DNA from 3 places in the Brevibacillus choshinensis genome. Region 1 is predicted to be linked to each of the others. Evidence: riboswitches for the same ligand, from Rfam matches in the RefSeq annotation. Region 1 holds a riboswitch; each other region holds the start of a gene.
The links. Region 1 has a riboswitch for thiamine pyrophosphate ahead of thiO (glycine oxidase ThiO). Riboswitches for the same ligand answer to the same signal wherever they lie in the genome.
Positions count from the first base shown of each region.

Region 2: linked by a shared signal. The riboswitch ahead of thiC (phosphomethylpyrimidine synthase ThiC) and the one ahead of thiO (glycine oxidase ThiO) in region 1 are both predicted to bind thiamine pyrophosphate.
Region 3: linked by a shared signal. The riboswitch ahead of thiS (sulfur carrier protein ThiS) and the one ahead of thiO (glycine oxidase ThiO) in region 1 are both predicted to bind thiamine pyrophosphate.

Region 1 is NZ_CP069127.1:812,017-822,697, forward strand. It holds gene JNE38_RS04275 (YqkE family protein) at 42-317, shown strand; gene JNE38_RS04280 (hypothetical protein) at 317-466, shown strand; gene JNE38_RS04285 (hypothetical protein) at 517-693, shown strand; gene JNE38_RS04290 (ABC transporter permease) at 745-1,935, opposite strand; gene JNE38_RS04295 (ABC transporter ATP-binding protein) at 1,932-2,651, opposite strand; gene JNE38_RS04300 (efflux RND transporter periplasmic adaptor subunit) at 2,683-3,960, opposite strand; partial or broken gene JNE38_RS04305 (glucose-6-phosphate isomerase) at 4,158-5,507, shown strand; gene JNE38_RS31050 (excisionase family DNA-binding protein) at 5,523-5,747, shown strand; TPP riboswitch at 5,822-5,934, shown strand; gene thiO (glycine oxidase ThiO) at 6,067-7,170, shown strand; gene JNE38_RS04315 (hypothetical protein) at 7,286-8,272, shown strand; gene JNE38_RS04320 (YugN family protein) at 8,461-8,859, shown strand; gene JNE38_RS04325 (NUDIX domain-containing protein) at 9,013-9,465, shown strand; gene JNE38_RS04330 (NAD kinase) at 9,566-10,357, shown strand; gene JNE38_RS04335 (MOSC domain-containing protein) at 10,384-10,681, shown strand, end outside.
Region 2 is NZ_CP069127.1:3,614,879-3,625,559, forward strand. It holds gene JNE38_RS18230 (patatin-like phospholipase family protein) at 1-729, opposite strand, end outside; gene ylbJ (sporulation integral membrane protein YlbJ) at 865-2,094, shown strand; gene coaD (pantetheine-phosphate adenylyltransferase) at 2,098-2,583, opposite strand; gene rsmD (16S rRNA (guanine(966)-N(2))-methyltransferase RsmD) at 2,591-3,205, opposite strand; gene JNE38_RS18250 (hypothetical protein) at 3,649-3,792, shown strand; gene JNE38_RS18255 (non-homologous end joining protein Ku) at 3,926-4,879, shown strand; TPP riboswitch at 5,006-5,120, shown strand; gene thiC (phosphomethylpyrimidine synthase ThiC) at 5,270-7,054, shown strand; gene JNE38_RS18265 (hypothetical protein) at 7,081-7,251, shown strand; gene JNE38_RS18270 (glycosyl hydrolase family 18 protein) at 7,317-8,390, opposite strand; gene JNE38_RS18275 (polysaccharide deacetylase family protein) at 8,417-10,183, opposite strand; gene JNE38_RS18280 (glycosyltransferase family 2 protein) at 10,228-10,681, opposite strand, start outside.
Region 3 is NZ_CP069127.1:3,119,483-3,130,163, reverse strand. It holds gene JNE38_RS15780 (CapA family protein) at 1-105, shown strand, start outside; gene JNE38_RS15775 (MFS transporter) at 125-1,390, shown strand; gene JNE38_RS15770 (long-chain-fatty-acid--CoA ligase) at 1,447-2,943, shown strand; gene JNE38_RS15765 (MerR family transcriptional regulator) at 3,003-3,416, opposite strand; gene JNE38_RS15760 (medium chain dehydrogenase/reductase family protein) at 3,442-4,455, opposite strand; gene JNE38_RS15755 (thioredoxin family protein) at 4,534-4,842, shown strand; gene JNE38_RS15750 (glycoside hydrolase family 18 protein) at 4,911-6,194, shown strand; gene JNE38_RS15745 (50S ribosomal protein L7ae) at 6,335-6,562, shown strand; partial or broken gene JNE38_RS15740 (DUF2203 domain-containing protein) at 6,569-6,955, opposite strand; gene JNE38_RS15735 (alanyl-tRNA editing protein) at 7,057-8,265, shown strand; gene kapB (kinase-associated lipoprotein KapB) at 8,314-8,694, shown strand; TPP riboswitch at 8,736-8,846, shown strand; gene thiS (sulfur carrier protein ThiS) at 9,072-9,275, shown strand; gene JNE38_RS15720 (thiazole synthase) at 9,281-10,051, shown strand; gene JNE38_RS15715 (acetylornithine deacetylase) at 10,053-10,681, shown strand, end outside.

The DNA of each region.
Region 1 (10,681 bases):
ATGAGGGCATTATAAGGATAGAAGAAGGGAAGGGGAAGAAGATGGCAAAAAAACAGCAAAAAAGACCGCAGCGTCCATCTCAGGAAGCGGCAGCAGTCAAAGAGGAAAAAAATGGATTGAACCTGAAAGAAATGCTGAGTGAAGCTGCGCTTGGCAAATTGAAGCAGCTGGAAAAAGATATGAAAGCCGAAACCGAGCGACAAGCACAGGAAGCGGCCGAAAAAAAGCGCCGCGAGCAGGAAGAGCGCGAAAAGAACAAGAGCTTTGGCGAGCTGCTGGATGAGTACGAGAAAAAAGGCAAAGGCAAGTACAGCTGATGCGTCAGGAGCGCCGAAACGACCGACCGGATACTTCCAAAAACGGCATGATGAAAAAGCGCGAGCTCACCGTATCGGACGAGTCGATCAAACAAAGAGGACGAGCTGTCCTGAACCGTCTGGGAAAAAAGGATGTGCCGAAAGAGTGATTTTTTTCCCCGCCCTCCCATATAGCTAGGAGAGGGAAGGGAGGGAGATCATGGGGACAATCCTGCTCCTGATCAGTCTCCTCTGTGTGGCCGTGGGCACCTGGAAGCTGATCGGCATTTACAAGACGGGTAACATGGATAGCAAACCGCTTTGGTGGACGGTGGCAGTCGCGGGGATTGCGCTGTTTTTTCTTTTGAAGCTGATGACGGATACATTCCCGACATAAACAAGCACCTGCAGCGCTTTCTCAGCAGGTGCTTGTTTTTGTTGGATCTGTTTACTCGTAACGCAATGCTTCAATCGGATCGAGCTTGGCAGCTTTATTCGCCGGATAGAGGCCGAAGAAGATGCCGATCGCGCTGGAAAAGGCGAAGGCGATGATGACGCTGTTCCAGGACAGGAGAGGCGGCAAATTCGCAAAGTGGGAAATCAGGGCGGCGATCCCCAGGCCGAACAGGACGCCGATCAGTCCCCCGATGAGACAGACGATGACGGATTCGATCAAGAACTGGATGAGGATATCCTGCCTTCGCGCCCCCAATGCCTTGCGAATCCCTATCTCCCGGGTCCGCTCGGTGACAGAGACAAGCATGATGTTCATGACACCCACTCCGCCGACCACGAGCGAGATTCCGGCAATGACGCTGAAGATCATCGTCAGTGTGCCTGTCAGCTGGTTGAACTGATCCATGGACTCCTGCATGCTGTTTGCCCGGTAGTGATCCTGCTTCTGGTGCTTGCGTGCCAGATACTGTGTCGTCTGCTGCATGGCAGGCTGGATGGACGCTTTGTCCTTGGCTTTCCCCATGAACATTTGCACGGACGGCTCTTCCATCAGGCTCAAATGATAGCGAATGGGTACAAAGGCACCAAAGGATTGCTGGCCCATGTCAAATTTGAATTTTTCTTCCGTATACGTGCCGATGACGACGAGAGAGTGGTTCCCCCAGCGCACACGCTGACCGATCGGATTCATTTGCCCGAACAGCTTTTGGCCCAGTGCTTCCTCGAGGATGATGACGGCGCGCTGTTCTTTGTCGTCTGTAGCATTGAAAAAGCGTCCCTTGGCTACCTTCATCGTTGTTTGCATGGCAAAGTAATCAGGCGTAGTAGCCGTCAGATTGACCCGTTCTTCCTTTTTGGGACCCTTCATCTCAATGGTGCTGGAGTTGTACGGGACGATATAGTCGATGGCAGGGCTGATTTTGCCAAGCACCTCGGCATCTTCTACCGTCAGGTCATCAGGGGAGTATTCCTCCTTGCTCTCCCAGCTCGTATAGACGTTGAAGGTGAATTGGCCAAACTTCTCCATTTCTTGATTAATGGCCCTCTGGCCGCCTTCCCCGAGAGTGGTGACGGCAATCACGGAGGTAATCCCGATGATAATGCCGAGCATGGTCAGGCCGGATCGCATCTTGTTGGCCCAAATGCCTTCGATCGCGGTGTAAAAGCTCTCCAGTAGATTCATGTCACAATCACCTCGTCTGACGGCGTGGCAAACAACCGATCCGTTACCTTCTCGTCCCGGATGATGACACCGTCTTTAAAGGTCACGATCCGCTGGGCGTGCTGCGCGATGTCCAGCTCGTGCGTGACCAGGATGATCGTGACCCCTTGCTCATGCAGCTCCTGAAACATCGCCATGATCTCTGTACCGGAGCGGCTGTCGAGGTTCCCGGTCGGTTCGTCTGCCAGCAAGATAGCCGGACGATTAACGAGAGCGCGCGCGATCGCGACCCGCTGCTTTTGTCCCCCCGAGAGCTGAGTGGGCTTGTGGTGAATGCGCTCCGCCAGTCCGACCCGTTTCAGTGCCTCCATCGCACGGTTGCGCCGCTCAGAACGGCTGATGTTCGCGTACATCATCGGAAGCTCTACGTTGTGCAGAGAGGTGGAGCGAGCCAATAAATTGAAGGATTGAAAGACGAAGCCGATCTTCTGATTGCGCACGTGCGCCAATTGCTTGTCCTTGAGACTGCTGATTTCGATTCCATCGAGTGCATACGTCCCGCTATCCGGGCGATCCAGACAGCCGAGCATGTTCATGAACGTCGATTTTCCCGAACCGGATGGTCCCATGATGGCGACGAACTCCCCTTTTTCCACCAGCAAGGAGACGCCTTTTAAGATGGGCAGCGTCGAATCCCCCGTCATGTATGATTTCGTCAAGCCTTCTACGAGTAGCATAATCGGCTGACCTCCTTTCCTCGCAAAGTGGTTACAAGCCCATCGAAGCGGAGCCTGACAACGGCATGACAGGGGTTCCTTCTGCCATTCCTTCGACCGGGCTCAGGATGATTTGCTCGTCGCCGTTCAGACCGCTGCGAATATGGGAAAAGAGTTCGTTTTCCATGCCGGTTTCGACTTTCTGCTTTTTGGCCAGGCCATTTGCAGCCACCCAAACAAAGGTGCTGCCATCCGTGTCCTGCTGGATAGATTCGATCGGGACCTGCAGTGCGTTATCGATTTTCTCTACGGTGATGTTGATGTCTACGTGAAAGCCCGGCTTCAGGGCAGCGATATCAGTCGAGGTAGGCTCCAGTGTCACTTTGACACGTGTTTTTTCTCCCTGACCGGAGCCGCTTTGCGTCGTCGTCGCGATCGGTGCGATGCGGGAGACCTTCGCGCCCAGCTTATGCTTGCCCAGGGTGGTTCCTTCGATGACCGCGCTCTGTCCGAGCCCCAGCTTGCTTACATCCGATTCATTAATATCCGCTTCGATCAACAAATGGTCCAAATTGGCGAGCGTGAGGATTTCCGTTCCCTTATTGACGTATTGGCCGTTGTCTGCAGCCCGTGCGATCACCGTGCCGTCTGTTGGAGCCACAACGACGCTTTGGATGCGTTCTTTATCGAGCTGTCCCTTTTCCACCAGCAGCTTGTTGATTTGCGCCTGCTGGGAAGCGATCTCTTCCTTGCGAGGTCCCTTTTGCCGAAGCGCAAGCTGTTGTTTGGCGACATTCAAGGTCGAGAGGGACGAATCTACTGCCGATTTGGCTTTGTCCAATTCCTGCTCCGTGGCGGCACCCGAGACGTGCAGTTGGCTGATCCGGTCGTACTCTCGTTTGTTCATATCGTACTCCCGTTCGGCTTGCGACAGGCGTTCTCGCTCCTGCGCCACTTCTTCCGGTTCGTTTCCTGCCTGGACTTTGGCGAGGTTGGCCCTAGCCAGCTCCAGCTGCGCTTCCAGATCCAGAATCCTGCTTTCGACATCGGAGGTATCTATTTTTCCGATGATCTGTCCCTTTTTGACCTTGTCGCCTTCCTTGACGGAAAATTCGTGCAAGGTACCCGTGACGTTTGCGAACAGCTTTTGCTTGTCCTCTACAGCGACGACCCCCGACGTCAGGATTTTGCTTTCCAATGCTGATTTGGTCGCGGATCCGATGGTCACTGGCAAACCCATTGCCTGTTTGGAGCCCATCAGGTTCATCAGGGCGACTCCCGCGACCAAAACCACAGCGGCGGAACCGATGATCCACCAACGTTTTTTCATAGTCATTCTCCTTGGGTGTTTTTTCAATTTCTGGTTATTTCGTTTCCCGAAGGTTTTACGGAATCGCAGGCGAAAGGTAACGGACATGCCGAAACGTTCACATTCCAGTCACATTTTGTTATGTTTTGGCGGAATGTACTTTCTGCCGATTTTGCGTGATAAGATAGGAAATAGATGACGTTCCTGGGAGGGGAGCCATGAACCAAGCGATTCGTTTTGACTATTCCAACGCTCTTGCTTTTGTCAGACCACATGAATGGGAGCTGCTCGCTCCAGCGATTGGACAAGCGCATGAGATGCTGCACAAAAAGACAGGACCAGGCAGAGATTTTCTAGGGTGGGTAGATTTACCCGAACAGTACGACCGCATCGAATTCAACCGGATTCGGCAAGCGGCAGCACGCATTCAGTCTGATTCAGATGTGCTTTTGGTGATAGGAATCGGTGGTTCTTACTTGGGGGCCAAGGCGGTGCTGGATATTTTGGGACACAGCTTTTACAATCTGCTGCCCAAGTCCAAGCGGCGCGCCCCGGAAATATATTTTGTCGGAAACAACATCAGTCCCGTCTACATTTCCCACTTGATGGACGTCCTGGAAGACAAGCAAGTCTCGATCAACGTCATTTCCAAATCAGGCACGACGACAGAGCCTGCAATCGCTTTTCGCCTGCTGCGCGACTGGCTGGTCGGGAAGTACGGACGGGACGAAGCGAAAAAGCGGATCTACATCACCACGGATAAGGCAAAGGGTGCCTTGAAAAAGCTGGCCGACGAAGAAGGGTATGAGAGCTTTGTGATCCCGGACGACGTCGGAGGCAGGTATTCCGTGCTGACGGCTGTGGGCTTGCTCCCCATCGCTGTGAGTGGAGCCGACCTGGATGCGCTCATGCAAGGAGCTGCGGATGCGAGGGCGCAGTACATGGTGAACGATCTGCTGGAAAATCCATGCTATCAGTATGCGGCGATACGCAACGCCCTGTATCGAAAAGGGAAGACGGTGGAGCTGTTGGTCAGCTACGAGCCGCAATTCCGCTATTTCTCCGAGTGGTGGAAACAGCTTTTCGGAGAGTCCGAGGGCAAGGACGGGAAGGGGATTTTTCCTGCTTCTGCGGAATTCTCAACGGACCTTCATTCGATGGGCCAGTACATACAGGATGGCATGCGGCAATTGTTTGAAACAGTCATTTCCGTAACGACGCCATCTGTCGATGTAACCGTGCAGGAAGATCCCGCGGATGCCGATGGACTTAACTTCCTGACGGGCAAACAGATGGGGTATGTCAATAAAAAGGCTTTCGAAGGTACAGTATTGGCACACGTGGATGGAGGCGTGCCCAACCTTTTGGTGGAAATACCGAAAGCGACGGCGTACTATCTGGGCGCTCTGATCTACTTTTTTGAAAAAGCGTGCGGGATCAGTGGCTATTTACTGGGCGTCAATCCGTTCGACCAACCCGGGGTGGAGGCTTACAAGGCCAACATGTTTGCTTTGCTAGGCAAGCCGGGCTACGAACGGCAGAAAGCGGAACTGGAGGCTAGATTGAAAGAGAACAAGACGTATTTGACCGTATCCGAAACGGCGGAATATCTGGAGCTGCCGGAGGCGTTCATTCAGGAAAAAATCAAGGAAGGCCGGATTCGGACGGTTCATGACGGGAATGAATATTTGATCAACAAAGAACAGTTCAGGCATCATCTGGAGGAGCTGCGCCGCTTGCGGGAGTGGGAGGAAGCATCTCGCCACGAGCCGATTCCGGAAAGCTATGATGTCAAGGACGAGGATTAACGGACTTTCAGACCGATTTTTACTTGTCAGATCAGTAGATAGAAGTCTATACTGGTCAGTGAAAATGACATAACGAAAGCAACTTGGGGAGTCCTTCACGCGGGGCTGAGAGGATGGCAGCGACGACCATCGACCCATTGCACCTGATCCGGATCATGCCGGCGCAGGGATGTGGTTGCGAGCGAACAACGCTATTGTATTTTTTGTATTGCGTATGAGCCCACCTTTTCCTGCGAGGAAAATCGGTGGGCTTTTTCACTTTCGGGATGTTTAGGTTCACATTCGGCGATAGGGCAGCAAGAGAGAAGGGGAGAGGAATATGAGTGATTGTCTGGTAGTGGGCGGAGGAATTATTGGGCTGAGCGTCGCGTATGAGCTGTCGAAACGGGGGCTGTCGGTCACGCTGGTCGAGCAGGGAGAGTGGGGCGGTCAGGCTTCTTCAGCTGCAGCTGGCATGCTGGCCCCATTAAAAGAATTTGCATCCATGGGCCCGATGCTCGATCTCGGGATGGAGTCTTTGCGGCTGTATCCGCAGTGGGCGCAGGAGCTGGAGGAGCGGGCAGCAGGAGATGTGCAGCTGAGTTTGGAGGGGCTCGTCACCGTTGCTTTGAATGATGCGGAGAGTGAACAGCTAAAGGCCAAGTTTCACTGGCAAAAGGAAGCGGGTCATGATGTCCGCTGGCTGGATGGCAAAGAGCTGCGAGAAGTCGAACCGCTTTTGAGCGAGCAAGTCGTGGCGGGGATCCACTCTCCAGGGGAAGGCCACATCAACAACCGCCTTTTGTTGCGTTCGCTGGTGACTGCCTGCCGGATCCAGGGCGTGCAGCTTTTATCGGGATGCGTCGTCAGTGGGATCGCGGTAAAAGCCGGTCGTGTCATCGGGGTAGAGACGACCTCTGGACCTATTCGGGCAGAGCATACCATCATCGCCTCTGGAGCTTGGGCGGGAATCATGATGCAGATGCTCGACCTTGCCATTCCGGTCAGACCCGTACGAGGACAGATTGCGGCTGTCTCTTCTGTAGGAATTCCTCTGCGAACCGTGATCTTTGGCACATCCGGCTACATCACGCCGAAAAAGGACGGAAAGATCGTCATCGGGGCGACGGAGGATGAGAGCGGCTTCCAACGAGAAGTGACACTGGCAGGGCTCGCGAGTGTTCTAAATGGCGTCATGCCTTATGTGCCAGCCTTGCATGCAGCGGCGTTCCTGGAGGCGTGGGGAGGCTTGCGTCCAGCTACTGCTGACGGAAAACCGCTGCTCGGCCCTGTACCTGGCTGGGAAGGACTCTCGCTCGCCGGGGGCCATTTCCGCAATGGCATTTTGCTCTCCCCTATCACCGCCAAGCGAATGGCCGATTACGTCGAGAGCGGACGAGTGGATCGATTGGAAGCTTTCTTGCCCAGTCGCTTCCTCCCTTGATCCTTCCTTCAGCCCGGCATTCATAAAATGGGCTGGTCTGCATTCGAAAACGGAACACCTCCCCATGGGCACTTGTATATGGTAATAAAGAAACACCAGAAGGGGAGGAGTTTCCATGCAGTCTGAGGACGACAAAAACCTTTATCAGATTGACTTTCAGACAGTCAGCATGATAAAGGATATACGCCATAATGTGCACAACATCGTCAAAGAACACTTGGAGCAAAAAGTGCGCATTGAAGCGATCGACGGACAAATATTTGAAGGCGTGATCGTAGATTTTGACGACCAGAACGTCTATGTCGAAGTGGATGATCCAGACTACGATCCAGACGCAGACTTCATAGATGACGATCAGGTAGAGGAAGTCGCCGGCCGAGAAAGCTACCCGGAGCAGTATCCGTATATGGATGTAGGCATGACGTTCCCGGGCACTCCCTACCAAGGATTCGGTGGATTCGGCAGCAGCAGCAATCCTTACGGCGGCATGGGACCGTTCGGGGGGATGGGGTCTTTTGGGCCGATGGGACCCTATGGACAGATGGGCCCCTATGGACAGATGGGTCCCTATGGACAGATGGGCCCCTACGGACAGATGGGACCCTATGGGCCGATGAGCCCGTTCGGCAGCAGCAGTAATCCATATGGACAGGTCAGTCCTTACGGCAGCAGCAGCTACCCAGGCTATCCCTATGGGAATGAAAATGCGCCCTTTAGTCAAGTCAGTCCATACCATGCAGAGAATGCGCCATTTGGCCAAGTCAGTCCATACCATGCAGAGAATGCCCCATTTGGCCAGGTCAGTCCATACCATTCGGATAAAGGTCAAGTCAGCCCGTACACCGATCATAACTATCCATATGGTCCGGTGAGCCCTTACAGTCAGGTGAGTCCGTTTGGCGGTCCAAATCCCTTTCTCTCTCCGTATGGGCCATTCCCGCAGCCGATGCCATGCTTCCCCGTGGTACCTCCACCACCTCCACCGCCCCCGCCACGGGCAGCCGTCGTAGTTACACCGAAAAGAAGAAGACGCGCGTGTGGAAACGGACGCAAGATCATTCCGCTTGCGCTGTTCACGCTGCTTACCATCGCCCTGCTCTAAAAACTCAAGCGACCTAACAAGTCTCTGCCCATCGATTTGGGTTCAGGGACTTGTTGATTTTTCGGCAATAAACATATCCAACATCTTCAGCACCCGGTGTCATTTCGTTTCGGCTGCTTGATTGGGTGAGTACAACCGCGTGCTTTGTCACACACTACAATCAGAATCTGGAAAGGCAGGGATGGGTGATGAGACCGATTCAAAGCAGCTTGCCGGGAACCAAGGGGACATTTGGCTATTTTCGCGAAACACTCCAGCCAAACTTTACTCTGTCCAATTGGGACTATGAGCAAGGTTATTTTGACCGAGCGTTGGATGATCAAAATATGGTCTATCTGCGCTTGCCGATCAAAGTTCTGCAGGGCGAGCTCGACAGTGCAGATGCGTGGATTGAGCTGGGGAATCCCTTTGTGCTCAAGCATGTCTATCAAACGGGCGTGGAGCAGGATATTGGCTATTACGAGCCGATAGCTTCTTCGGCCATGAACCAGTTTCAGGAGCCGCTGGACAAGGATGCAGACGTGGACTCCCGATGGGTCCGTAAGGCAGAGGCTATCGTCAAAGAGCTGGAAAATCGCCTGGCGTAAAGGGCGGGCCTTATGATAGGCCCGTCTTTCTCTTTTTACCTGGCAGGGATGCAGGATGGCCATCTGACTCTGGCGCGGGATCGTGCATCCGTGCTTATATTATCAATCAGAGAGACTTTCATACAAAAAAAGAAACACAGGAGACGAGAAAACATGGCATGGTACCATTCCTTGCAGAGATGGTATTGGAAAATTCGCAAGCCAATCACCCTCGGAGTCAGGGTGATCGTGACGGATGAGCAAAAGGGCGTCCTGTTAATTCGCCACACCTACGTGAATGGATGGTATCTGCCAGGCGGAGGGGTGGAGAAGGGCGAGTCGTTCTTTGACGCGGCACGCCGGGAGGTGCAGGAGGAATGCGGGCTTCTGGGTGGACAAATCCGGTTGTGCCATCTCTTTTACAGTGAACGGGAAGGCAAGCGTGACCATATCGCACTCTTTCATGTCACGGATGGACGCATGGACGAGAAGTGGTCGCGAAATGATGGGGAAGTGGCGGAAAAGATGTTTTTTCAGTGGGATCAGCTCCCTGAGGACCTGTCTCCGGCCACGCACCGACGGCTGGAAGAGTTTAGGGAACGCACCTTTCTGGATGATCGATGGTAGAAAAAGGGAGTTTCCATGCAACTGGCAATTTCCTGTGGTATAGTGAGAAAAAAGAAAAGCGGTTTTGGAGCTGCAAGGAGTAAAGTGAGGGCAGATCGGCATGAAGATTGCGACTGTACTGCGAAATGACGATTATACGAGGGAAGTGGAACAAGCTTTGAAAGATAAGCTGGCTTCCACCCCATGCGAATTTGTGGAAGGCCCGGATGACCATCCCGACATGGTGCTCTCGATTGGCGGTGACGGGACACTGCTGGAAGCTGTTCATCAATATGGTGTCGAGCCTTCCTACGTCGGCGTTCATACCGGCCATTTGGGATTTTATGCAGACTGGAGACCAGAGGAGCTCGATGAATTCGTACAGCGGTTGCAGCAAGACCGGCCGGCCATCGTGGAATACCCGATCGTGGATTGCCGTATCACGATGCGGGATGGTGCGGTCCATCGCAAGTGGGCATTGAATGAGCTCGTTCTGCGAAATGCATCGTTATCTACACTGGTGACATGCGTCTACATAAACGGGGACGAACTGGAGACGTTTCGCGGAGATGGATTGATCGTCTCCTCCCCATCTGGCAGCACGGCATACAACAAGGCGGTAGATGGAGCCATCGTGCACCCGTCGATCGAAGCGATACAGCTATCCGAAATCGCCTCCATCAACAATCAGGCGTATCGGACCATCAACAGCTCACTGGTTTTGCCAAAGCATCATGAGGTCGAGCTCATCGTCATGAACCCGGAGATTATGATCGGGCTGGATCGTGAGCAGGACATCTGGAGGGATGTTCGCTCCATCTCCTGCAGGGTCGGGCAGGAAAAGGTGAAATTCGCCCGGTACAAGCGACTTACCTTTTGGAGCCGCGTACGCAATTCGTTCATCAAAGGATAAAGAAAGCGAAAAGGGGAGAGGTACCCGTGAAGCAAGTGGGGAGACTGCAAAGCATTTTCCGGCATCCGGTCAAGGCGATGCGTGGGGAGCAGCTGACGCATTGTCAGGTGGATGCCTTCGGACTGTACGGAGACCGCGGCTATTATTTTCTGGATGAATCCCGCAATGGAAAATACCTCAGCGCCGACGTGGTACCGGCTCTACTCGGTTACGCTGCGACTTTTACGGAGCAGTCAGCAGACGAGCAATATCCGGAGATACGCGTCGTGGCAAAAGACGGGAGCGTACATACGTGGGGCGATTCGCTGTTTGATCACGTGGCTC
Region 2 (10,681 bases), 2.8 Mb from region 1:
CTCACCCAGTTCAATGATTTCTTCGACTCCGCTGTATGCGATACTGCTATAATGTCCAACATCCGGCCGGATTACGAGATCGGCGGACAGGATCCTGTGTCGCAGGATTTCCCGTTCCATGACGTCGATGGTCTGCGCGATGACATCGAAAATGGTCGATACCTTCATCGGTGTATCCACCTGCGCAACGTCAACGGCTATGACGATATCTGCTCCCATTTCACGAATCACGGTTACAGGCACCCGGTCAATGACACCTCCGTCCACCAACAGCCGATTGCCTACCTTCTCCGGAACGAATATGCCAGGAATCGAGATGCTCGCTCGCACAGCCTGATCAATCGGGCCTTCCCGAAAGACCACGCGCTCTCCTGATTCGATATCCGTCGCCACGATTGCCAGCGGTTTGTTCAACTCCTCGATTCGCTTGCCGTGCGTGAGAAGTCGAATCAATTGTTTAATTTTTTCACCAGCTACAAAGCCGAGACTGGGTACGGTCAGATCGAGCCAATGCTTTCGCTTCAGGTTCTTTGCCAGCTTTCCCATCATGTGTGGTTCGATTCCATTTGCGTAGACAGCCGCGATCAAGCTCCCCATGCTGCTGCCTGCGAGCATATCCACTTCAATTCCGTGCGCCTCCAGTGACTTGAGTACGCCGATGTGAGCAAACCCCCGCGCTCCACCTGATCCGAGGGCTACCCCAACCACCGGTTTCCGTTTCGCTGCCATCATCACATTCCCCCTGTAAAAAGCGTATGTGGGCAGGTGCCGATCCTTTCGCACTTGGAGCCTTTTGCCGGAGCATAGTTTGCGGGTTAGTTACGTAGACATGTACTATTCAGGCAGTCGGTTCAGGAGGATTCCATGTCACGCCACTCTCCGATATTTACCCTGTTGTTCGCCTTTTCGACGATAGCCCTCGTTTTTGCACTGGTAGCCTATTCGCAGATCTCGTTTGAAGCAGCCGTCCGCGGACTGAAAATATGGTGGGAAGTGGTATTTCCATCCACCCTGCCATTTATCGTCCTCTCCGAGATTCTGATGGGTCTCGGTGTCGTTCACTTTGTGGGCGTCTTGCTGGAGCCGCTCATGCGTCCGTTGTTTAACGTCCCTGGCACAGGCGGCTTCGTTCTCGCCATGGGTTTTTCCTCCGGATATCCGGTTGCCGCCAAACTGACGACGCGCCTGCGGCAGCAAGGAAATGTGACTCAGGCAGAAGGGGAACGTCTCGTCTCCTTTACGACTACGGGCGACCCGTTATTCGTCATGGGCGCGGTCGCAATCGGCTTCTTTCACAGCGAGCAGATGGGGCTGGTACTTGCCCTTACCCATTATCTATCCGCCGTAATCATGGGACTGCTCTACCGCTTCCACGCCCCTTTTGCCGTGGTCAGCAAGCCCTTGGAAAAGACGGACCAGCCACTCCCTCTGAGAGCGCTACAGGCCATGCATCGGGCGCGGCTGCGCGATGGTCGTCCCTTTGGCAAGCTCATGGGAGATGCTGTCCATTCTGCCTTGAACACACTGTTTATGATCGGCGGCTTCATCATTGTCTTCTCGGTGCTGATCCAGTTGTTCTCCGCGATTCATCTCACGCAAATCATCAGTACGTTTCTGTCCATTTTCCTTGTGCCTTTTGGCTTTCCACCCGCATTCTCCCATGCGATTGTCGCCGGCTTGTTCGAGGTGACGCTCGGAGCGCAAGCAGCCAGCGCCGTGCCGGATGGCGTCTCGATGGTATGGAAAGCCGCGATCGCGAGCGCCATTCTATCTTGGGGAGGTCTGAGCGTGCATGCACAAGTGGCCAGCATTCTCAGCGAAACGGACATTCGGGTCGCCCCTTACTTGCTCGCTCGCTCCTTGCACGCAATCGCTGCTGCCATCTTGACCTTCATTCTCTGGGGGCCTCTCCATACGAGTGCCTGGCTCTCGGAGAAAACCATCCCCGTATTTCTGCCGAGCACTTCAGAGATCCCATTGATCGGCTGGTGGGATACGTTTTGGCATTCCAGCTTGCTCGCTCTTGGAGTCGCCGTTTTATTGCTGTTGGCAAGCGTCTTGTTCCGGCGGATCAGGCCTAACCGCATGCGCTAATGCTTACTCTTTCGCATTCATCTTGGCCATCAGCGCCCGCTCAACGGCAGGTGGCACCAAATCCTTCACACTTGCCTGGTAGCTGGCCACTTCCTTCACGATGCTTGAGCTCAGGTAGGAGTACTGATTGCTCGTCATCATGAAAAATGTCTCCACTTCTTCATTCAGCTTCTTGTTGATAGAAGCAACCTGCATTTCGTATTCAAAATCAGACACAGCGCGCAATCCCCGGATAATGACCTGGGCATTGCGCTTTTTCATGTAATCGATCAAAAGACCGTCAAACGAATCCACTTCCACATTGCCCAAATCGGCAGTTACTTGCCGCAGAAGCTCCACCCGTTCTTCCACACTGAACAAGGACTTCTTCTTTGCGTTGATCAAAACGGCAACGATCACCTTGTCAAACACTTTCGACCCGCGCGTGATAATATCGAGATGACCGTACGTAACCGGATCAAAACTCCCTGAACAAACCGCAATGGTCATGACTCACTCATCCTTCCTCGGATTGCGCTGCTTCACCTGTCGATTCGTCTGATTCTTCCTCTTGGGATTCACGATCAAAGTAGTACAAGGTCACAGCCGTATCGCCGTATGTCGAGGCACGATCCTGTACGCAATCGCCAATCTCTTCCGGCAGTTTGACACCGACGTCGTGCTCGGCGATAATCCAAGCCCCTTCCGCCAGCATATTCAGATCTTGCAGCTGCTGGATTTCTTCCGCAATTTTTTGATGGGCGTACGGAGGATCGAGAAACACGAGATCAAACGCTTGTTTCCGTGTCGCCAACGTACGGATCGCCCGGTCGGCATCCATTCGATACAGATCTGCCTGTTGTTCCAGTCTGCAAGCAGCCAAATTTTGTTTGACGACAGCAAAGGCCTTTGCATCCCGTTCGACAAAAACGGCACGCTCCGCTCCTCTGCTCAACGCTTCAATGCCCAACCCGCCGGTACCGGCATACAAATCCAATGCCCAACCGCCGTCAAAATAAGGACCGATCATGTTAAAAATCGATTCTTTCACTTTGTCAGTCGTTGGCCGAGTTCCTTTTCCCGGAACAGCCGTCAACCGACGTCCTTTGTGTTCACCCGCGATGACCCGCATTCGTTTTCACCTGTCAATTCCAATTATGTATTCGTTCTTGTTGCAGGAAGACCCAAGAATGATTTCATACTATCACAACTGGTAGTACGCGTAAAATTGCAAGTGGAAATTTTATGCTGCCCTGGATGTATACAAGGCCAACAATTGGGAAATGCTTATGGATAGCGACGCAACGGTGTCGCTGACAACCGCGGAGAAGACTTACGTTTCCCCATAAGCTCTTCCTCCGGTTTCTCCTCTCCCATAATTGAAAGGCGGTTCACTTTGGCGCACGGCGTGTCTGATAGGAGCATTCCGTGCCATCTCTCCCCGTGAGGGAGGAGTTGAACAGCTGCCTCATCGCCTTGTGGTGATGGGGTATTTTTTTTGTCTTCGGGCACGATAAAAGGCAGGGTGTACCTCGTACAGCCACCCAGATCCTTTCCGAATAGGAGTGAATGACCTTGGCCGAAAAACAACCTTCCAAGCAAAAGCTCGAAGCATCGGAAGCCCAATCCATCGCAGATCGCACGGGAGAAGGCGTAGAGCAAGCGAGACAAATGCAATCCGAAGCCGATCAATCCGACATCATCAAACACGGACAATAAAGGGTGCCAGCCAGCCGTACTTCCAACGGCTGGCTTTTTTATCTGCTGAGATCCCCCTCACCTGCATTTTCCTTGGCGCACCTGTCGCGCGCAGCAAATACTAAAAAGCAAAGGCGCAGACTGGAGGAATGTCATGCATACGGTATGGAAAGGCTCGATCAGCTTTGGTCTGGTGAATATCCCCGTCAAAATGTTTACGGCAACTGAGGAGCGCGATATCCGCTTTCGCCAGCTCCACAAGGAATGCCATACGCCCATAAAATACACCAAGATGTGTCCCCACTGCCAGCGCGAACTCGAAGCCAGCGAGATCGTCCGCGGTTACGAATACGAAAAAGGGCATTTTGTCATCATCGACGATTCGGATCTGGAAGCCATTACGCCGGAAACCAGAAGGGCGATTGAAATTCTCGATTTCGTCGATTTGAAAGATATCGACCCGATCTACTTTGACAAAAGCTATTTTCTCTCCCCCCAGGAAACCGGCGATAAAGCCTATTCCCTTCTGCGCGCTGCCATGGAGGAGACGGGAAAGATCGCAGTCGCCCAGGTAACCATGCGCAATCGGCAGAGCCTGGCAGTCGTGCGCTTGTATGAGCATTGCATCATGCTGGAGACCATTTTTTACCCCGATGAGGTTCGTCCCGTGAGCCAAGTACCTGCCCTTCCGGATTTTAACGTTGCCTTGTCGGAAAATGAGCTGAAAATGGCCACGGAACTCATCAACAACATGACGGTCCCATTCGAACCAGGCAAGTATACGGACGAGTATCGGGCCGAGCTGCAGGCAATGATCGAGAAAAAGCTGGAGGGGCAAGAGATTGCTACGTCCCCTGCCGTACCGCGCACCAATGTCATCGATCTCATGCAAGCGCTGCGGGAAAGCCTCGAAGCGACTGGCGGAAATGGACCTGGTCCGATCAAGCTCGAGCCCGAACCGACGCCTGAGCCTGTGAAAAAGAAGACCGGCCGTAAACAGACCGCTGCAGCCCCAAAAGAGGCGGCCCCCGTCCAAAAGGCTGCAGGCGACACGACAGCCGGTTCCACCACCAAGACGCTGCGGAGAAAGAAAACAACAACCGTATGACAAGAGAAGAAAGACCAAAACCTGTCCGGCATGGACAGGTTTTTTGGTATGGGTCACACCTTCCTTTCTCAAACTTTTACTTGAAAATAGAAATGGGTGCCTGTATGCTAATCATGAAATCGATCAAGTACATAGCACGGGAGCTTGGGAATAACCAGGCTGAGAGGATGGCTGATTTGCCATCGACCGTTGAACCTGAACTGGGTAATGCCAGCGGAGGAATTGTCATAAACGACACGATCAGAACGTGTATCTTTAGGATACCCGTATCTGTTCTTCTCTCGCGTCTGGCGTCGCATGCTCCCATGCGGCGCTTTTTCATGGCGCGGGGATTCTTTCGCCTCCCGCAAGGTTCGCGCATTGTGCAACCATGACCAAGGAGGTTTTCTTATGCCCCACACATCCAGCACCCCCCCGTTTCAACTGTCACCAGTCGTATCCTTTCCAGGCAGCAAAAAAGTCTACGCGAGCGGAAGCAGACCTGATATTCGCGTCCCCATGAGAGAAATATCCTTGCATCCTTCTGAAGGACCGACGGGAGAGGTACCCAATCCCCCTCTCCGCGTCTATGACACCAGCGGAGAATACACCCGAGAAGGCTATGTTCCTGACAGTTCCCGCGGTCTTCCCCCTTTGCGTTCACGCTGGATCGAAGAGCGGGAGGATACAGAAGCCTACGAGGGGCGGCCCATCCAGCTTCGCGACAACGGCATTCGAAACGAAAATCGCCTGCATGAGGTCCCCTCTTTCCCACACGAAGGTCATCACCCCCTGCGAGCCAAGCAGGGAAAACCCGTCACTCAGCTTCACTACGCGAAAAGTGGCATCGTGACACCCGAGATGGAATTTGTCGCACTGCGTGAAGGAGTCGATCCCGATTTTGTACGTGAAGAAATCGCCAGGGGCAGAGCCATCATTCCCGTCAATATCAACCACCCAGAGAGCGAGCCCATGATCATCGGACGGAACTTCCACGTCAAGGTGAACGCCAACATCGGCACTTCTGCCGTCACCTCATCCATTGGAGAAGAAGTGGAAAAGATGATGTGGTCGGTTCGTTGGGGAGCGGACACGATTATGGACCTGTCTACAGGAGCACATATCCACACCACACGTGAATGGATCATCCGCAACAGCCCTGTCCCGGTCGGTACGGTCCCGATCTATCAGGCTTTGGAAAAAGTGAACGGCAAGGCGGAGGACCTGACTTGGGAGATCTATCGCGACACGCTGATCGAACAGGCAGAGCAAGGCGTAGACTACTTCACCATCCACGCCGGCGTCCTGCTCCGCTATATCCCCCTCACAGCCAAACGGGTGACAGGCATCGTCTCGCGCGGCGGTTCCATCCTGGCTGCATGGTGCCTGGCCCATCATAAAGAAAACTTCCTGTACACTCATTTTGAGGAAATTTGCGAAATTCTCAAAGCGTATGATATCGCTGTTTCGCTAGGAGACGGCTTGAGACCCGGATCGATCGCCGACGCCAACGACGAGGCGCAATTTGCCGAGCTGGAGACGCTAGGAGAATTGACGAAAATCGCATGGGAGCACGATGTGCAAGTTATGATCGAAGGCCCTGGACATGTACCGATGCATCAAATCAAAGAAAACATGGATAAACAGTTGACGATTTGCCATGAAGCCCCTTTCTACACACTCGGACCGCTGACCACCGATATCGCGCCAGGCTATGATCACATTACCTCGGCCATTGGGGCTGCCATGATCGGATGGTTTGGTACGGCCATGCTCTGCTACGTGACTCCCAAGGAACACCTCGGCTTGCCGAACAAGGAAGACGTACGCAATGGCTTGATCGCCTACAAAATCGCCGCGCATGCCGCCGATCTGGCAAAGGGGCACCCTCGAGCAAAGCAACGCGACGATGCCCTGTCCAAGGCACGCTTTGAATTCCGCTGGGTGGATCAATTTAACCTCTCGCTCGATCCTGAACGAGCGCGTGAGTACCACGATGAAACGCTGCCTGCAGAAGGTGCCAAATCAGCCCACTTTTGCTCGATGTGCGGACCTAAGTTTTGCAGCATGCGCATTACGCAGGATATTCGTGCGTACGCGCAGGTTAGGCAATTGAGCGAGGAAGCAGCGCTTGAAGAAGGGTTGCAGGAAAAAGCCGACGAGTTTCGCAAGGGCGGCAGCCGCATTTATAAGTAATGCATGCGAAAGGGAGGCAGTACCTGATGGAAGAAGCGTTCAGGCTGCGGGAAGAAATCGCGCGCCTTCAAGAAGCGATCCAGGAGCATCAACGCCAGCTCCTCGATTTGCAAAAAAGCTGCACACACCAGTTTCAAGAGTCCTCTCTCGCGCGAACGTGCGTGAAGTGCTCGCTAACCGAGAGCCTCTATTATTGACAAGGATGGAACGGCAAAAAGACCGAAGAGCCTCTCTCTTCGGTCTTTCTTTGCCACAACGGCTATCACTCATTCATAAAGCGGACACTTTCCCGACTCAAGCCGCCCAGACGCCACAAGGCTAGATTGTGGTACCCTTCACTTGAAATCACATTCGCCCAGGTCTTCAGCGTCGTCTCATCCGCATACCAGACCGTGTGCTTCTGTTTCTTTTCGTCTACATATTGAAAATGGATGCTGCCGCTCGCATTATCTCGTCTAGGCACCTCCACACTCGATTTCGCAAGCCCAGCAGCTTGCTCCTCGGTTACCGCTTTTACCTCTCCCGATTCCGACCAGTCAAACCCGCCAGCCGCGAGGGCGATGACCTTCTCTCCCGGCACTGTCTTCATGCGGGCTGCCAGCTCCATAATAAAGGAACGGTCTGCCTTGGGTCCTGGCCCGCTCTGAGTACCGTACAAGTTGTAGGCCATCATCACATATACGGGTCCCTTGGGCAAGGAGAGACTCTCGATCGGCGTCCGCGGTTCAAGTACGATTCGAAGCGTCTTCTCCTGCTCCTGGAGCCGCGTGTACAGCTCGTTGATAAAGGCCATCATGTTGTCCCAATCTTTTTCATCGATACGCTCGTAATCAATCTCCACCCCATGAAAATGATACGTGGACAGCGCCTCCATGATCTGATTGATATGCCTGGCGCGACTTTCCAGAGTGGCCATCAATCGGGTCACGATGGTCGGTTCCTTTTGGAGATCGGAGCCATCTTGGCGTTTCTGATCATTGACAATCGTTAAATCCACATGAACCAAGCTGCTTTTCCGAGCGATTTCTTGGACTTTGGGCAGTCCCTTTTTAAATTCGTCCGTAAACAAAAGGTTGTCCGACTCGTCGAAATACGCAGCGAACATTTGGACACTGGCCAAACCATTCGTCATCCCTTGAAAATTCTCCGTGCCTGCCTTCCACTGCCAGTCGACCAACCAGGCTGTCTTCTCCAAAGGATGTTCCGCGGCTTCGACTGTTTTCATCGAATCGGGAGCGGTTCCCACGTTTCCACAGCCCGAAAGGAACGCACCCAATGCAGGTAGGCAAACCGTGAGGACTATCGCCTGTTTTTTCATCTGCTTGATTATTGTCACCTGCCTTGAACCTCCTTTCCTCCTGATTAAAACGTTTCGATCACCCAATCGATCGCTGCAGAGATCGCTCCTGAAATGACATGGACCACTTTTTCAAATCCGGTGAACGAATTTCTGAATAAGACAGGATCCGTACCCGTCGCACCTTCTGCCAGGGCAGTCACGTTCAGATCTGTAAAAACGGCATCATAAATGTCATCTTTTTTGTTTTGTTCACTGTACTCGGATTCCAGTGCCACACCGCCGCTCTCGATTCCCTTGTCTATCTCCTGCTTCTCTGCCAAGACCTGCTTGTCCACTGCAACGGTCAATCGGTTGCCTCTGAGCGTCATTTCCAACTGCCTTGAGTGCTGGATGTTGTCAGGGTAGCCTTCCTCTTCTTTTTCGGCCCCTCTCTCTGCCTGGGCCTTACTGTAAACCGTTGCCTTGTCGTAGGCCAAATCCTCTGCCTTCCATTGCACCTCGCTCAATTTGGTTGAGGAGAGCTCCTTCACGGCACTGCCCGCTTTTTTCTCTTCCATCTTCAGTTCATTATTTTGCAGGATCAATCGGACGAAGGAATCCTTTTGACGGTCGTATCGCAGGTATATCGATTGCTTTCCCACAACATTTCCCTCTAGCATGACGGACACGCTCAGATCCCGGCTTTTCTCGCTATCCCGCAAATACAGCATGCCGTTTTCTCCCGGCGGGGAAGTCAGAATGATATGATTATCCTTGTACTCGTCCGCTCCGCTTAATCGATCCCACTTCTTTGCAAGCTCTTCGTCCCCTCGTGCGAATTTCATCTTCTGCTGCGCATCTTTTTGGATTTTCATGAGCAAGTGATTGGTGTACCAGTAGGGGGCAGGCTGGACGCGCGTCAGGTTGTAGAGACTGTCCCCGCTGGAATTGTAGGCGTTGCCTTCGCGGTTGAAGTGCATCGCGAACAGCTGACGGATGTTGGCATCATTCACATCAGTAACCAGTCTGTTCATCCCCTGGTAGAGGGTATTGGCGTGCATGATCATGTACACTTGGGGCACAAAGCCCAGCTGGCTCGTGTAAATATCCTTCATTTGCTGGTAGTCTTGTGTGATACGGGCTTCCATTTGCGAGCGGTCTTCCACGGGAATCATGTTGCTGTCCCGAATGAAGTCCATTAAGTAATGATTGTAATACTCCACCTGATCTTTCGTCGGCAGCTCTCTTTCGTCTTTCATCCCGATAAACTGACCGTCACGATCAAAAATGTTGATGTACGTCAGGCGATAGCCGTTTGTCCCCAGTTCCCAATAGCCATTCTCCTGCATGCGCTGCAAGTCTTTGGGCTGCAAGAACTTGTTGTCGCTATTCCCCATTTTATTGGCATAGGTCAATGCGGTCGCCTTGTAGTTGTACTTTTCCAGGAGCGGCTGGGCGAACAACTGCGAATCATTTCGTCCATCCTCAAAAGCCAAAAACAAGGCTTTCTTTGGCAATGGCTTCTTTTCACGATAAAAGTCAAGAATGTCCTGCTGCGAGATCGTTACGTATCCTTGCTGCTGCAGCGCCTTCAGCTGTTCATCCAGATACTCTTTTGCCATCAGCTTGGGCGTGCCATTGCGACCTACCCCGAAATAGGACAGGGCAATGAACCCTTTATCGTTTCGCCATTGCGATCGGTCCGCTTCCACATACTGCTTCGTATCGAAAACGGCTTGATACACCAACATTCCCACGAATAACAATATCGCGAACTGCCAGACGGTCCGAATCTTTTTTCTGCGATCCTTCTTGCGATAATCCAGGGCGGCATTGCGTTTTCCCTTCATTTCATCTACCACCCTTACTCATGAGATCTATGGTGCTGCGATCGTTAAAAAGGCAAACCAAACCCCTTTTTGTTCTTTTGCCTGCGAGCTTCCTTTTTCTTCCTCGCTTCGATGTCTTGCGGAGTTTCCCGCGTCCCCCAGGTGGATTTCCAAAAGGTCACCCATGCGACCGGCATCTGCCAGAGAAGGACAAATTCGTAGAACACACAAAAGACGAATCCAAACAGCCAAAGTCTGCTCTTGCGGTACAGCAAATGAGCCAAACTCATGAGCATCGCCATCAGGAGCAGCCCCATCAAAAATGTCCCCGGGAAAACGCGGTGAACGATCGGGACGTAGACCAGGTTGTACAGCACAATGACAGGCGCAGCAATGGGAACGATCAGCCCAATGTAAAAGAACAACGCCATAAACGGTTCTTTTCGCCAGATGAAAGTGCTGGCGCGCAAAGATTCGCGCAGCCACGAACGCTTCCAGCGCATCTGCTGCTTCAAAAAC
Region 3 (10,681 bases), 2.3 Mb from region 1:
GGTTCTTCCGCCGTTATCGAGAATCTGAAAGCATGGAGCGAACCGTATGGGACACAGATTGAGTGGGATGGAAGGATAGGCAGAATCCGAATGAAGCGTGGGTAAAGCGGGGAGGGTGGTCGGCATGATGGCGAGGGTGACGCTTGGGTTGTTGTTTCTTTTGTATATGATTAATTACGCGGACAAAACGATCGCGGGATATTCGGCAGTCCCGATTATGGAGGAATTTGGCCTTACGCAGAAGGAATGGGGGCTGGTCGGAAGCAGCTTCTTCTGGTTTTTCTCCATCGCGGGCATTTTGGGTGCCGCTCTCTCGGATCGTATCGGGACCAAAAAAATGCTGGCAATCATGGCGATCTCCTGGACGGTGGTGCAGTTCGGGGCATACGCGATTGCCAGTCTCCCCATGCTGATCCTGGCACGTGTGCTGCTCGGCATCGGTGAAGGTCCGTTTTGGGCTACGGTTGTCAGCCACCTGAATAAATGGTTTCCGGAAGAAAAGAGGGGGCTGGTCTATTCTACCGTCAATTTTGGCGCCTTTGTCGGTGCGGTAGCTTCTGCGCCGTTGCTGGTCTCGATGATCGATCAGAGCGGCTGGCGCTTTGCCTGGGCGTTTATGGGGGCGCTCAGCTTGGCTTGGTTTCTCGTCTGGATCATGATCGGCAAGGAAAGACCAAAAGCAAGTCTCTCTCCGATTGAATCTGCGGAAACCCAGAAGCCAAAAGCGAAGGGGTCGGAAATAGCAGGAGTCATGTTCTCGGCGACCTATGTATTCAGTTTTCTTATCTACTTCGGACAAATTTGGGGTACGACGTTTGCAGCCGTCTGGGAGCCAGTCTATTTAGTGAAAGCAATCCATTTGACGAATCAGCAGATGGCGTATTCCATCGCAGGTACGGGCCTGGTCGCAGGACTCATGACGATTGCGATTTCTTGGGCAGGGGATCGTCTCTACAAGAAGCATCGCTCGTATCGGAAGTCGTATGTCATCATTGGCGGCCTTTCTCTCATTTTGGGCGGACTGTTTTTCTACTCATCGACATGGTTTCAATCGACTGCATGGGTACTGATCGCATTGTGTCTCGGGAAGGGGTTCACTTTTTCAGTAGGTACGGCAGCATCCGTGATCGTCAGCAGTCTGATGCCGAGGAGAACCGGTCTTCTAGTCGGGGTGATGTCGAGTCTGGTTACGCTTGCGGGTATCATTTCACCACTCGTAACCGGTGCCATCGTGCAGTCAGCGGAAGAAATCGGCACAGGCTTTGGTCGTGCGCTGACCGTAAATGCTCTGATTTATCTGGTGTTCGGCGTCCTTTTCCTGCTGTTTGCCAAGCGTGAGGAAAGCAAACATCATGATCCTGCGCAAATCTCTCACATAACGCAAAAGTAATACTTTCGCCTTATTATTCTGAATGTTAAAATTTTTCAAAAGGAGGTAGATGTGTGATGTATCATTTGAACGAGAACCTGAAGAGGAGTGCCCATGACTTCCCTGACCGGGCTGCGTACGTTTTCCAGGGAGAAAGCACGACGTATGCGGAGCTGGATCAGCAGGTAGAGTTTTTAGCCGCGGGGCTGGCGAAGCGAGGAATTGGCAAAGGGGATGCCGTAGCACTCCTCTTGGACAACCGGCCGCAATTTGTGAGCGCTTACTATGCGATCCTGAGAGTCGGAGCTGCCGTGGTTCCGATGAATCCCATCTACACTCCTAGAGAAATCAGCTTCATTTTGAACAATAGCAAGGCAAAGGGAGTGATCGCTCTCTCAGCGCTGGAACCGGTCTTATCCGGGCTAAAGGAACAGCTAAGCGATTTGCAGCTGGTGATATACACCGAAGCCGTAGGTGAGGAACTGACTGTCGACCAGATTATTCACGAACGAGAAACCGAATATGAAGAGCCAGAGCGGGATGAAAACGACTTGGCCGTCATTTTATACACATCGGGTACCACCGGTCAGCCAAAAGGAGCCATGCTTTCCCATAAAAATATGGATTCCAATGCGGAAGCGATGGGGGCCTTGTTTGAGCTGGAACCCGATGATCGCATGGTTGCTGTTTTGCCGATGTTTCATGTGTTCTGCATGACCGTCTGTCTCAACGGCCCCATCCGATCGGGTGCTACAATCTTGATCGTGCAGCGCTTCCATCCGGCGGAGGTCGTCAGTGTGATCCGCGAACATAAGGCATCTTGCTTTGCAGGCGTACCTACCATGTACAACTACATGCTACAGCTCCCGACAGCCACCAGGGCCGATTTCGCGACGATCCGGGTCTGCTGCTCTGGGGGTGCGTCCATGCCAGTGGAATTGCTGCACAGATTTGAGGAAAAGTTCGGTGTGAAGATCATGGAAGGCTACGGGCTGTCTGAGGCCGCCCCAGCTACAGCCTTTAACCCCATACGTGGGACAAGAAAACCAGGATCGGTAGGAATCGACTTGCCAGGTGTGATAAATAAGGTCGTGGACCCAGAAGGAGTGGAGCTGCCGCGCGGGGAGGTAGGCGAGCTGATCGTCCAAGGGCCGAATGTGATGATCGGCTATCTCGGATTGCCGGAAGAAACGAACGCTGCCTTGAAAGGCGGGTGGCTGTATACGGGTGACCTGGCGAGAATGGATGAGGAAGGCTATGTGTACATTGTCGACAGGAAGAAGGATATGATTCTCGTGGACGGGTACAACGTCTACCCGCGCGAGGTGGAGGAGGTCCTCTACCAGCACCCGGCTATCATAGAGGCAGCCGTGATCGGCATTCCTGACGACGTGCATGGGGAAGCCGTAAAGGCATTTGTCGCCCTAAAGGAAGTCGCCGTTTCTCAGGAGGAGATTCTGGAGTTTTGCACAGACAAACTCGCCAAATACAAAATTCCTCGTCTGGTGGAAATTGTCACAGAGCTCCCGAAAAACAGCACAGGCAAAATTTTGCGCCGTTCCTTGAGAAAGTAGGCATGTCAAAAAAGAACCAGCTCCAACGATCGTTAGAGCTGGTTTCTTCTTGTTTTCGGCTAGTTTTTTTCTTGATTGCGGCCCTCTTGCATCCGGGCATAGAAATCTCGTTTTTCCATCGCAAAGCTTTTGACGGCCAGCAGCTGCTGCATCTGGACGTCCAATTGCGCGAGGTGATGGTCCAACAGTTCGATTCGTCTTTGCAAGGTTTCATCCACATCTGAATCGGGAAAATCGTGATCCAGGAGGCAGCCGGTTTGGACGAATGAAGCGATGTCCTCGAGCTTCATACCGGTTTGCTTCAGCCCATGAATAAATCGGATGTTGCGCAAATTCTGATCATTGTATTGGCGAACTCCGTTTTTGCGGTCCTCCAGACGATCGGGCTGGGGCAGAACACCAATCTTTTCATAGTAGCGCAGGGTGTATGGGGATATCCCTGTCAGTCTGGAAATATCACTGATGGAGTACATGTGAATCAATTTCCTCCTTGCACGGTCATGGATGGACGAGGACGATTTTTCCCGCTGTCTGGGTGCCTGCCAGAAGTTCATGGGCCACTGCCACCTCGCGGAACGGAATGCGATGGGAGATCAGCGGTCGAAGCTCTCCTTTTTCCAGCAGCGAGAACAGATGCCGCACATCCTCGAGGAACCACTCTGGCTTCTCTTGCTTCAAGGCAGTCACACTGTACAGATGAACAGGATTTCCTGTCTCCGTCGTTTTCGCTTCGGTCAATGTCCTCCAGCGAACGGACCAATCGGTTGCTGAACCCTCCTCAAAAACAGAGGTGTATCCATACCCAATGAATGTCCCACTGCGATGTAACGTTTGCATCGAACGATCCCAGTTTTTCCCTCCGATTGGATCAAAGACGGCATTCATTCCATCCGGAGCCTGGTGCGCCAACACTTCTACAAAATCTTCCCTCCGATAATCGATGGCGGTAGCGCCGTAGCTGACGACGATTGGGTGCTTGTTGGCTGAGGCAGTGCCGTACATCTGCAATTGCGCTAGCCGCCCCAATTCCAAAAGCGCCGTTCCTACGCCGCCGCTTGCTCCATGGATCAGGACGCGATCCCCTTTGGACACCTTGGCAAAACGATGCAGCATTTGGTAGGCGGTCACATAATTGAGCAAAATGGAGACCGCGTTTGCAGGCTCAACCGAATCAGGCACAGGGATCACTTCATCCTCCTGGGCGTACATAAACGAGGCGTACCCGCCAACCCCGTTGAAAAAGACGGCTACACGATCCCCGATCGCATACTGCATGACATCCTCCCCGCAATCATCGATGATTCCAACGGCATCATACCCCGGCGTAAAAGGGGGCTGTGGCGAACCAGGGTAAAAACCTTCCCTGCGCATGAGATCCGCCAGGGCGACCCCTGAGCATTCCACTTTGATGCGGACCTCATTTCCTCTTGTTTTACGCAAAGGCTCCTCAGTGATCTGTAGGACTTCTGTTCCTCCGTATCGGGTTACCAGTACTCGAGAGTTTACCATCATCTTATCCCCTTTTCCATATTGAAAGATGGATGTATTGTAAGAGTTAGAGTAAACTCGAAGTCAAGAGGTGAAAATGCCGTGCAAGAAATAAAGGTGGAGCAATTCATCCAGCAGCTGGAGCAGAAACGAACGTTCGCCCTGTTCCTCTACACACCCATGTGCGGAACCTGCAAGCTGGCAGAAAGGATGCTGACCATTACTCTGGAGCTCACGCCGAAACTGAGCGCTTTTGAAATGAACATTAATACCGTGCCGAAATTGGCTCAAGAGTGGGAAATCAGCAGCGTTCCCGCCTTGCTTTTATTTCGTGAGGGGGTCTTGATCGAAAGACATTATGCGATGCAATCGGTCGGCTTCCTATATGAAAGGCTAAAAGATCTGAACTAGACATACACCCATTTCCTTCGCGAGGAATAAACAGAAAGAGAGACATCATGCGAAGGAGGAGACGGCGTATGCAGATTCATGTGGTGGAACAAGGACAAACGCTGTCTGGCATCGCCGAAACATACGGGACGACAGCAGCAGAAATCAACAGAGCAAATGAGCTGCCCAACCCAGACAATCTTGTCATCGGACAGGCGCTCGTCATTCCCATTGAGGGAAGCTTTTATTGGGTGAAGCAAGGCGACACGTTGTATACAATCGGTCAACGCTTTAACATCAGTGCGGCGGAATTGGCACGGGTGAATGGCATTCCCCAATACCGTCCCTTGCAGATTGGTCAGAGGCTGTACATTCCCCCGCGTCCCCGGCGGGCGGCAGATTTCAACGCCTATGTGGAGCCGAGGAGACAGGTGTCCCAAGAGTTGGAGGACGAGGTGAGGACTGCTGCCCCTCATCTGACCTATTTGGCGCCATTCAGTTTTCGGATCAAACGGGATGGCACGTTGGCAAGGCCAGCGCTTGACGATTTCCAGTCGATTGCACGCACCAATCATGTCGTGATGATGCTGGTCGTGACGAATCTGGAAGGTGGTCAGTTCAGCACAGAGCTCGGCGGACTGATTTTAAACGATGTGGAGCTTCAGAATAAGCTATTTGACAACATCATCTCCACCGCACAGGAGCTCGGAATGGGGGACATCCACTTCGACATGGAGGCGCTGCCGCCTACGGATCGGGAAGCCTACATCCGATTTTTGCGAAGAGCGAAGCAGCGGGCACACGCAGCGGGTATGATGATGTCCGTGGCGCTCGCACCCAAGACGAGTGCGGAGCAGCAGGGCAAATGGTATACAGCTCATGACTACGGAGCGATTGGAGCCATCGCTGACTTTGTCGTCATCATGACGTACGAGTGGGGATACAGCGGAGGTCCACCGATGGCTGTCTCGCCGATCGGCCCAGTCCGACGTGTCCTGCAGTATGCGATTACCGAAATGCCTGCTGAAAAAATCTTGATGGGGCAAAATCTGTACGGGTATGACTGGACCCTTCCTTATAAGCCTGGAACGACAGCAAGAGCGCTGAGTCCCCAAGCAGCGATAGCATTGGCCGCAGAGCACAACGTCAATATCCAGTACGACTACCGTGCTCAGGCTCCTTTTTTTCAGTACACTGACGATGAAGATCGGCGTCATCAAGTGTGGTTTGAAGACGCACGCTCCATCCAAGCAAAGTTTGATCTCGTCAAGCAGCTCGGCCTGCGAGGGGTCAGCTACTGGAAGCTGGGACTGCCATTTCCGCAGAACTGGCTGCTGATTGAGGGGAACTTCCGCGTCCGCAAGCGTGGCTGAACGACAGGCGTACAATCCATTGGGTTGTGCGCCTGTCTGCTTGGCCGTATCGGCGAGTTTTCGAATCCGGTGGAAACATGGTATGATGGCAAAAAGTACATTCGTGGCGTATGCCGAAAGAAAGGATGGGGGAAGGGAAAATGGGAGAGTGCAAACTGGATCACAGTGTAGAGGATGTGCAAAAAAAGCTGGCGGAACAATCTCCTTTCTTGCCGCAAGAGAAGGTAGAACAGCTGCGGGCATGGCTTGAAACCAAGCAGTCTCAAGAAGGACTGAACGAGCTGTTCCACCTACTGAAGAAATACGATTTGGCGACGCCTGAAGAAAGAGCTCTGCGGGAAGAAAAAATGGCACTTCTTCTGGGATAACTCCCCTTAGTCGAGCTGCTTGCGGCCGTTAAAGCCATCGTAGAGTCCGTGGTAGTGTGTGATGGATGACTCGCCCTCTCTCCAGCAGAGGAGGACTTCTTCGCCATTGATCATCGCCGGGAAATCAAAGAGTCCGATGTCGATATCCTTGACTTGGATCCCTTTGCTGATCAGCTAAGTGACACGCATTTGGGCTTCCATTTCCATGAATTCGAGGCGGCATTCTACGGCAAACAGCTCCTCTTCGTTAACAGGCTGTTCTTTTTTGATCTGTTCACGTTGCTGGTACAGCTTATAAAAAGTGCGTTTGGCTTCCTGCAAGAAGGATAGCTCTTCGCGTACATACGGCAATAACTCATTTGCTTCTTCACGAGTAAAATATTTTTTGGACAAGAGTACCACCTCCTGATCCTATTATACTAGCAACCCACCGCGGGAGAAAATGACGGAAGCATATCCGATGTGATTTTTGCTTTCTGCAGCAAGGAGCCGAGATGAAAGATCGATTGTATTATCAGGATGCCTATACGCAAACATTTACAGCAGACGTGGTGAAGCGGGGAACGGAGCAGGACGGTTCTCCCTTCGTCGTTTTGAGTCAAACCGCCTTTTATCCCACGGGTGGCGGCCAGCCATCTGATCAAGGGAAACTTGGCGGGATCCGTGTCATGGATGTGGAAGAAGTGGATGGAGAGATTCGCCATCGACTGTCAGATCCATTGCCGGAGAACGTGACACAAGTAGAGGGCCAGATTGACTGGGACCGCCGATTTGATCATATGCAGCAGCACGCGGGACAGCACATCTTGTCCGCTGCGTTCTTGGAAGTGGCGGGTGCAGAGACGCTGGCCTTTCATTTGGGCAAAGAGCGTGTCACGATTGACGTGAGACTGGATGATTTAAAAGAGGAACTCTGGGAGAGCGTCGAACAGAGAGCCAACCAGATCGTACTGGAGAACCGCCCGATCTCTGCCAGATTCGTGGATGATGAAGAACTGGCGACGTTGCCTTTGAAGAAGCAGCCGACCGTGACGGAAAACGTTCGCGTGGTCATCATTCCCGAATTCGATTACAATCCATGCGGTGGTACGCACCCGGCACATACCGGGGAAGTCGGCATGATCAAAATCTTGGGGTGGGAACGTCATCGGGGGAACATTCGTCTGGAGTTTATTTGTGGATGGCGCGCCTTGCGAGACTATACGAAAAAGCAAGCTGCAGTCAGGGAAGTGTCGAAGCTGCTGATGACCAGTGATTCAGAAGTGATCGCGCAGACGCAGAGACTGATTGCGGAGCGAGATGCGTTGAAACAGAGCTTGCAGGAGAAGGAGAAAGTTCTGCTGGAGGGAGAAGTCCGCCAGCAGCTGGAGCGAGCAAGCCAAGTCGGTCCTGTACGAATCGTGCAGCAAACCTTTACAGACAAAACCATTCAACAGCTCCAGCAATTCGCCCAGCAAGCTGTCGCGCAAGCTCCTGATGTCGTTTGCCTATTGGCCGCGACAGGAGAAAAACTGCAGCTTGTATTTGCCAGGGGACCCCAAGTCGACGTGGCAGTCAATCAGCTGATGAAGGATACGCTTCCCCTCGTCGAAGGACGGGGCGGGGGAAATCCAGCCATGGCACAAGGCGGTGGACAACCGAGCTTGCCTGCGGAAGAAGTGCTGGCTCATGCTCGCAGACAGCTGGAAGCTGCGCTGGCCTAAACCGGTAGAATGGAAGCATGGGCAATGCAAAAGGAGGAATTTAGGTTCATGTGGAACCCGGGAGATATTGTACGTGTGACCCAAAAAACAGGAGAGTATATCACTGAGGTGTTGGAAATCCATGATGCCAAGCTGCTGGTAAAGGTCTTGGCCGTCACGAAATTTCCTACCCAAGGAGATTTGCATACTTCCTATGAAGTGGACGTCCCCTTGTTTCACCAACGTCCGGCCTTGTCCTACCAAGAAAAATTCATGGTATTTAGCAACGCGGTCACGAGGTATAACGGCATGATTCCGGATTACCGAGAGTCTGTGCGTGTAGCCATGGAGCGCGAAATGGAGAAAATGAGAAAGATGTCTCAGTGGGCTGCTCGCTGTCTGCTTGAGCTGGAAGCCCTGCACAAGGAAACCTTTACAAATTCAAAATAGAGTGTTACTGTAGAACTCGAATGAACGACAATTGAATACGATGACTACCAAGCGGGAGCCGAGCGACGTCGGCTGAGATTGTAACGAGGGTGTTACTGACCGTTGAACCTGATCTGGGTCATGCCAGCGGAGGAAGAGGTATAACGAATCGTTATAAAACCAAACCATCCACGGCGGATGGTTTTTTTATAAAAACGATCTGCGTGATGATAGGGAAGACGGCTTCTTCTGTTTTGCTGGGTGAAATCCAGCAGTGGGAGGAGTCGTTTTTTTGTACTATCGGAAGTATTAAAACTTAAGGCTGATAGTATAAGCGCAACCAAGTCTGCACCAAAAAGCTTGGTGCAGCCAGGTTTCTAATGGATGGGAGGAATACGATGGTAGTTACGCTCAATGGAAAAAAGGTAGAACTGGCAGAAGAGATCAGGACGATCCGTGCCCTGCTCGCCTCATACCAGCTGCAGGAGAAAATCGTGGTAGTGGAACAAAACGGTGACATCATCGACCGTACACGCTACGAAGAATCACCGATTGCAGATGGAGATCGCATAGAAATCGTTCACTTTGTTGGAGGAGGATGATCATCATGGATACATGGAAAATTGGCCCTTACGAATTTCATTCCCGTTTGCTTTTGGGAACAGGGAAGTTTGCGGATTTAGAGACACAAGGCAAGGCGGTAGATGTTTCGGAGGCAGAAATCCTGACGTTTGCGATTCGCCGACTGAATTTGGAAAATCCGCAGGAGCCTAACTTTTTGGAACAGCTCGACTTGAATAAATACACGCTGCTGCCAAACACGGCGGGAGCCTATACCGCGGAGGAAGCAGTTCGCATCGCGCGCTTGGCAAAAGCATCCGGACTATGCGACATGATCAAGGTCGAAGTGATCGGGGACCCCAAAACCCTATTGCCTGATCCGATCGGAACTCTGGAAGCTTCCAAAATTTTGGTTGAAGAAGGTTTTATCGTTCTGACTTACACGAATGATGATCCAATCCTCGCTCGCCGACTTCAGGAAGTGGGCGTTCATGCAGTCATGCCAGGAGCTTCTCCAATCGGTTCCGGCCAAGGAATTGTCAATGAAAATAATCTCCGTTTCATTATCGAAGATGCAAAAGTGCCGATCATTGTCGATGCAGGCATCGGGGCGCCGGCCGATTGCGCGAAAGCGATGGAGCTGGGTGCAGATGGCGTGCTCTTGAATACAGCCGTAGCTTTGGCGGACAATCCCGTGCTCATGGCAGAAGCGATGAAGCTGGGTGTGGAAGCAGGACGCAAAGGGTTCCTGGCTGGACGCATTGCGAAAAAACGGTATGCGTCTGCGAGCAGCCCGACCGAAGGGATGATTGAGTAGCATGAGAGGGCTCGCGGCAGCAGTCGAGGCTATCGCCAACCGAGGGGACGAACTGTTTGACTTGCTGGGCAAGCTGGTGTCACAGCCAACCGTGAGTCCCCCGGCTCGCAACAGTGAGCAGGCCCAGAGCTTGATTGCGGGGGAGCTGCAGGAAATGGGCTTTGACATCGATCGATGGCCCGTGTATCCCGGTGACGATAATGTCGTGGGACGACTGCCGGGAACTGCTTCAGAAGAGTCCAAGAGCTTGATCATCAATGGCCATATCGACGTCGCGGAAGTAGGAGATGACACGGGATGGACGTATCCGCCATTTACGTTGACGACAGGACCGGACGGCAGATGGTACGGTCGCGGGGTGGCAGATATGAAAGGCGGATTGGCTGCCAGCTTGTTTGCCATCAAAATGCTGCGAGAGCATGGCGTCGAACTAAAGGGAGATCTTCTCTTCCAGTCGGTCATCGGTGAAGAAGCCGGAGAAGCTGGGACCCTCGTGGCAATTGAGCGAGGCTACAGCGCCGACTACGCCGTTGTCGTCGATACGAGCAATCTGCATATGCAAGGGCAAGGCGGAGTCATCACAGGCTGGATTACGATTGAGAGCCCGACGACCTTGCATGATGGGATGCG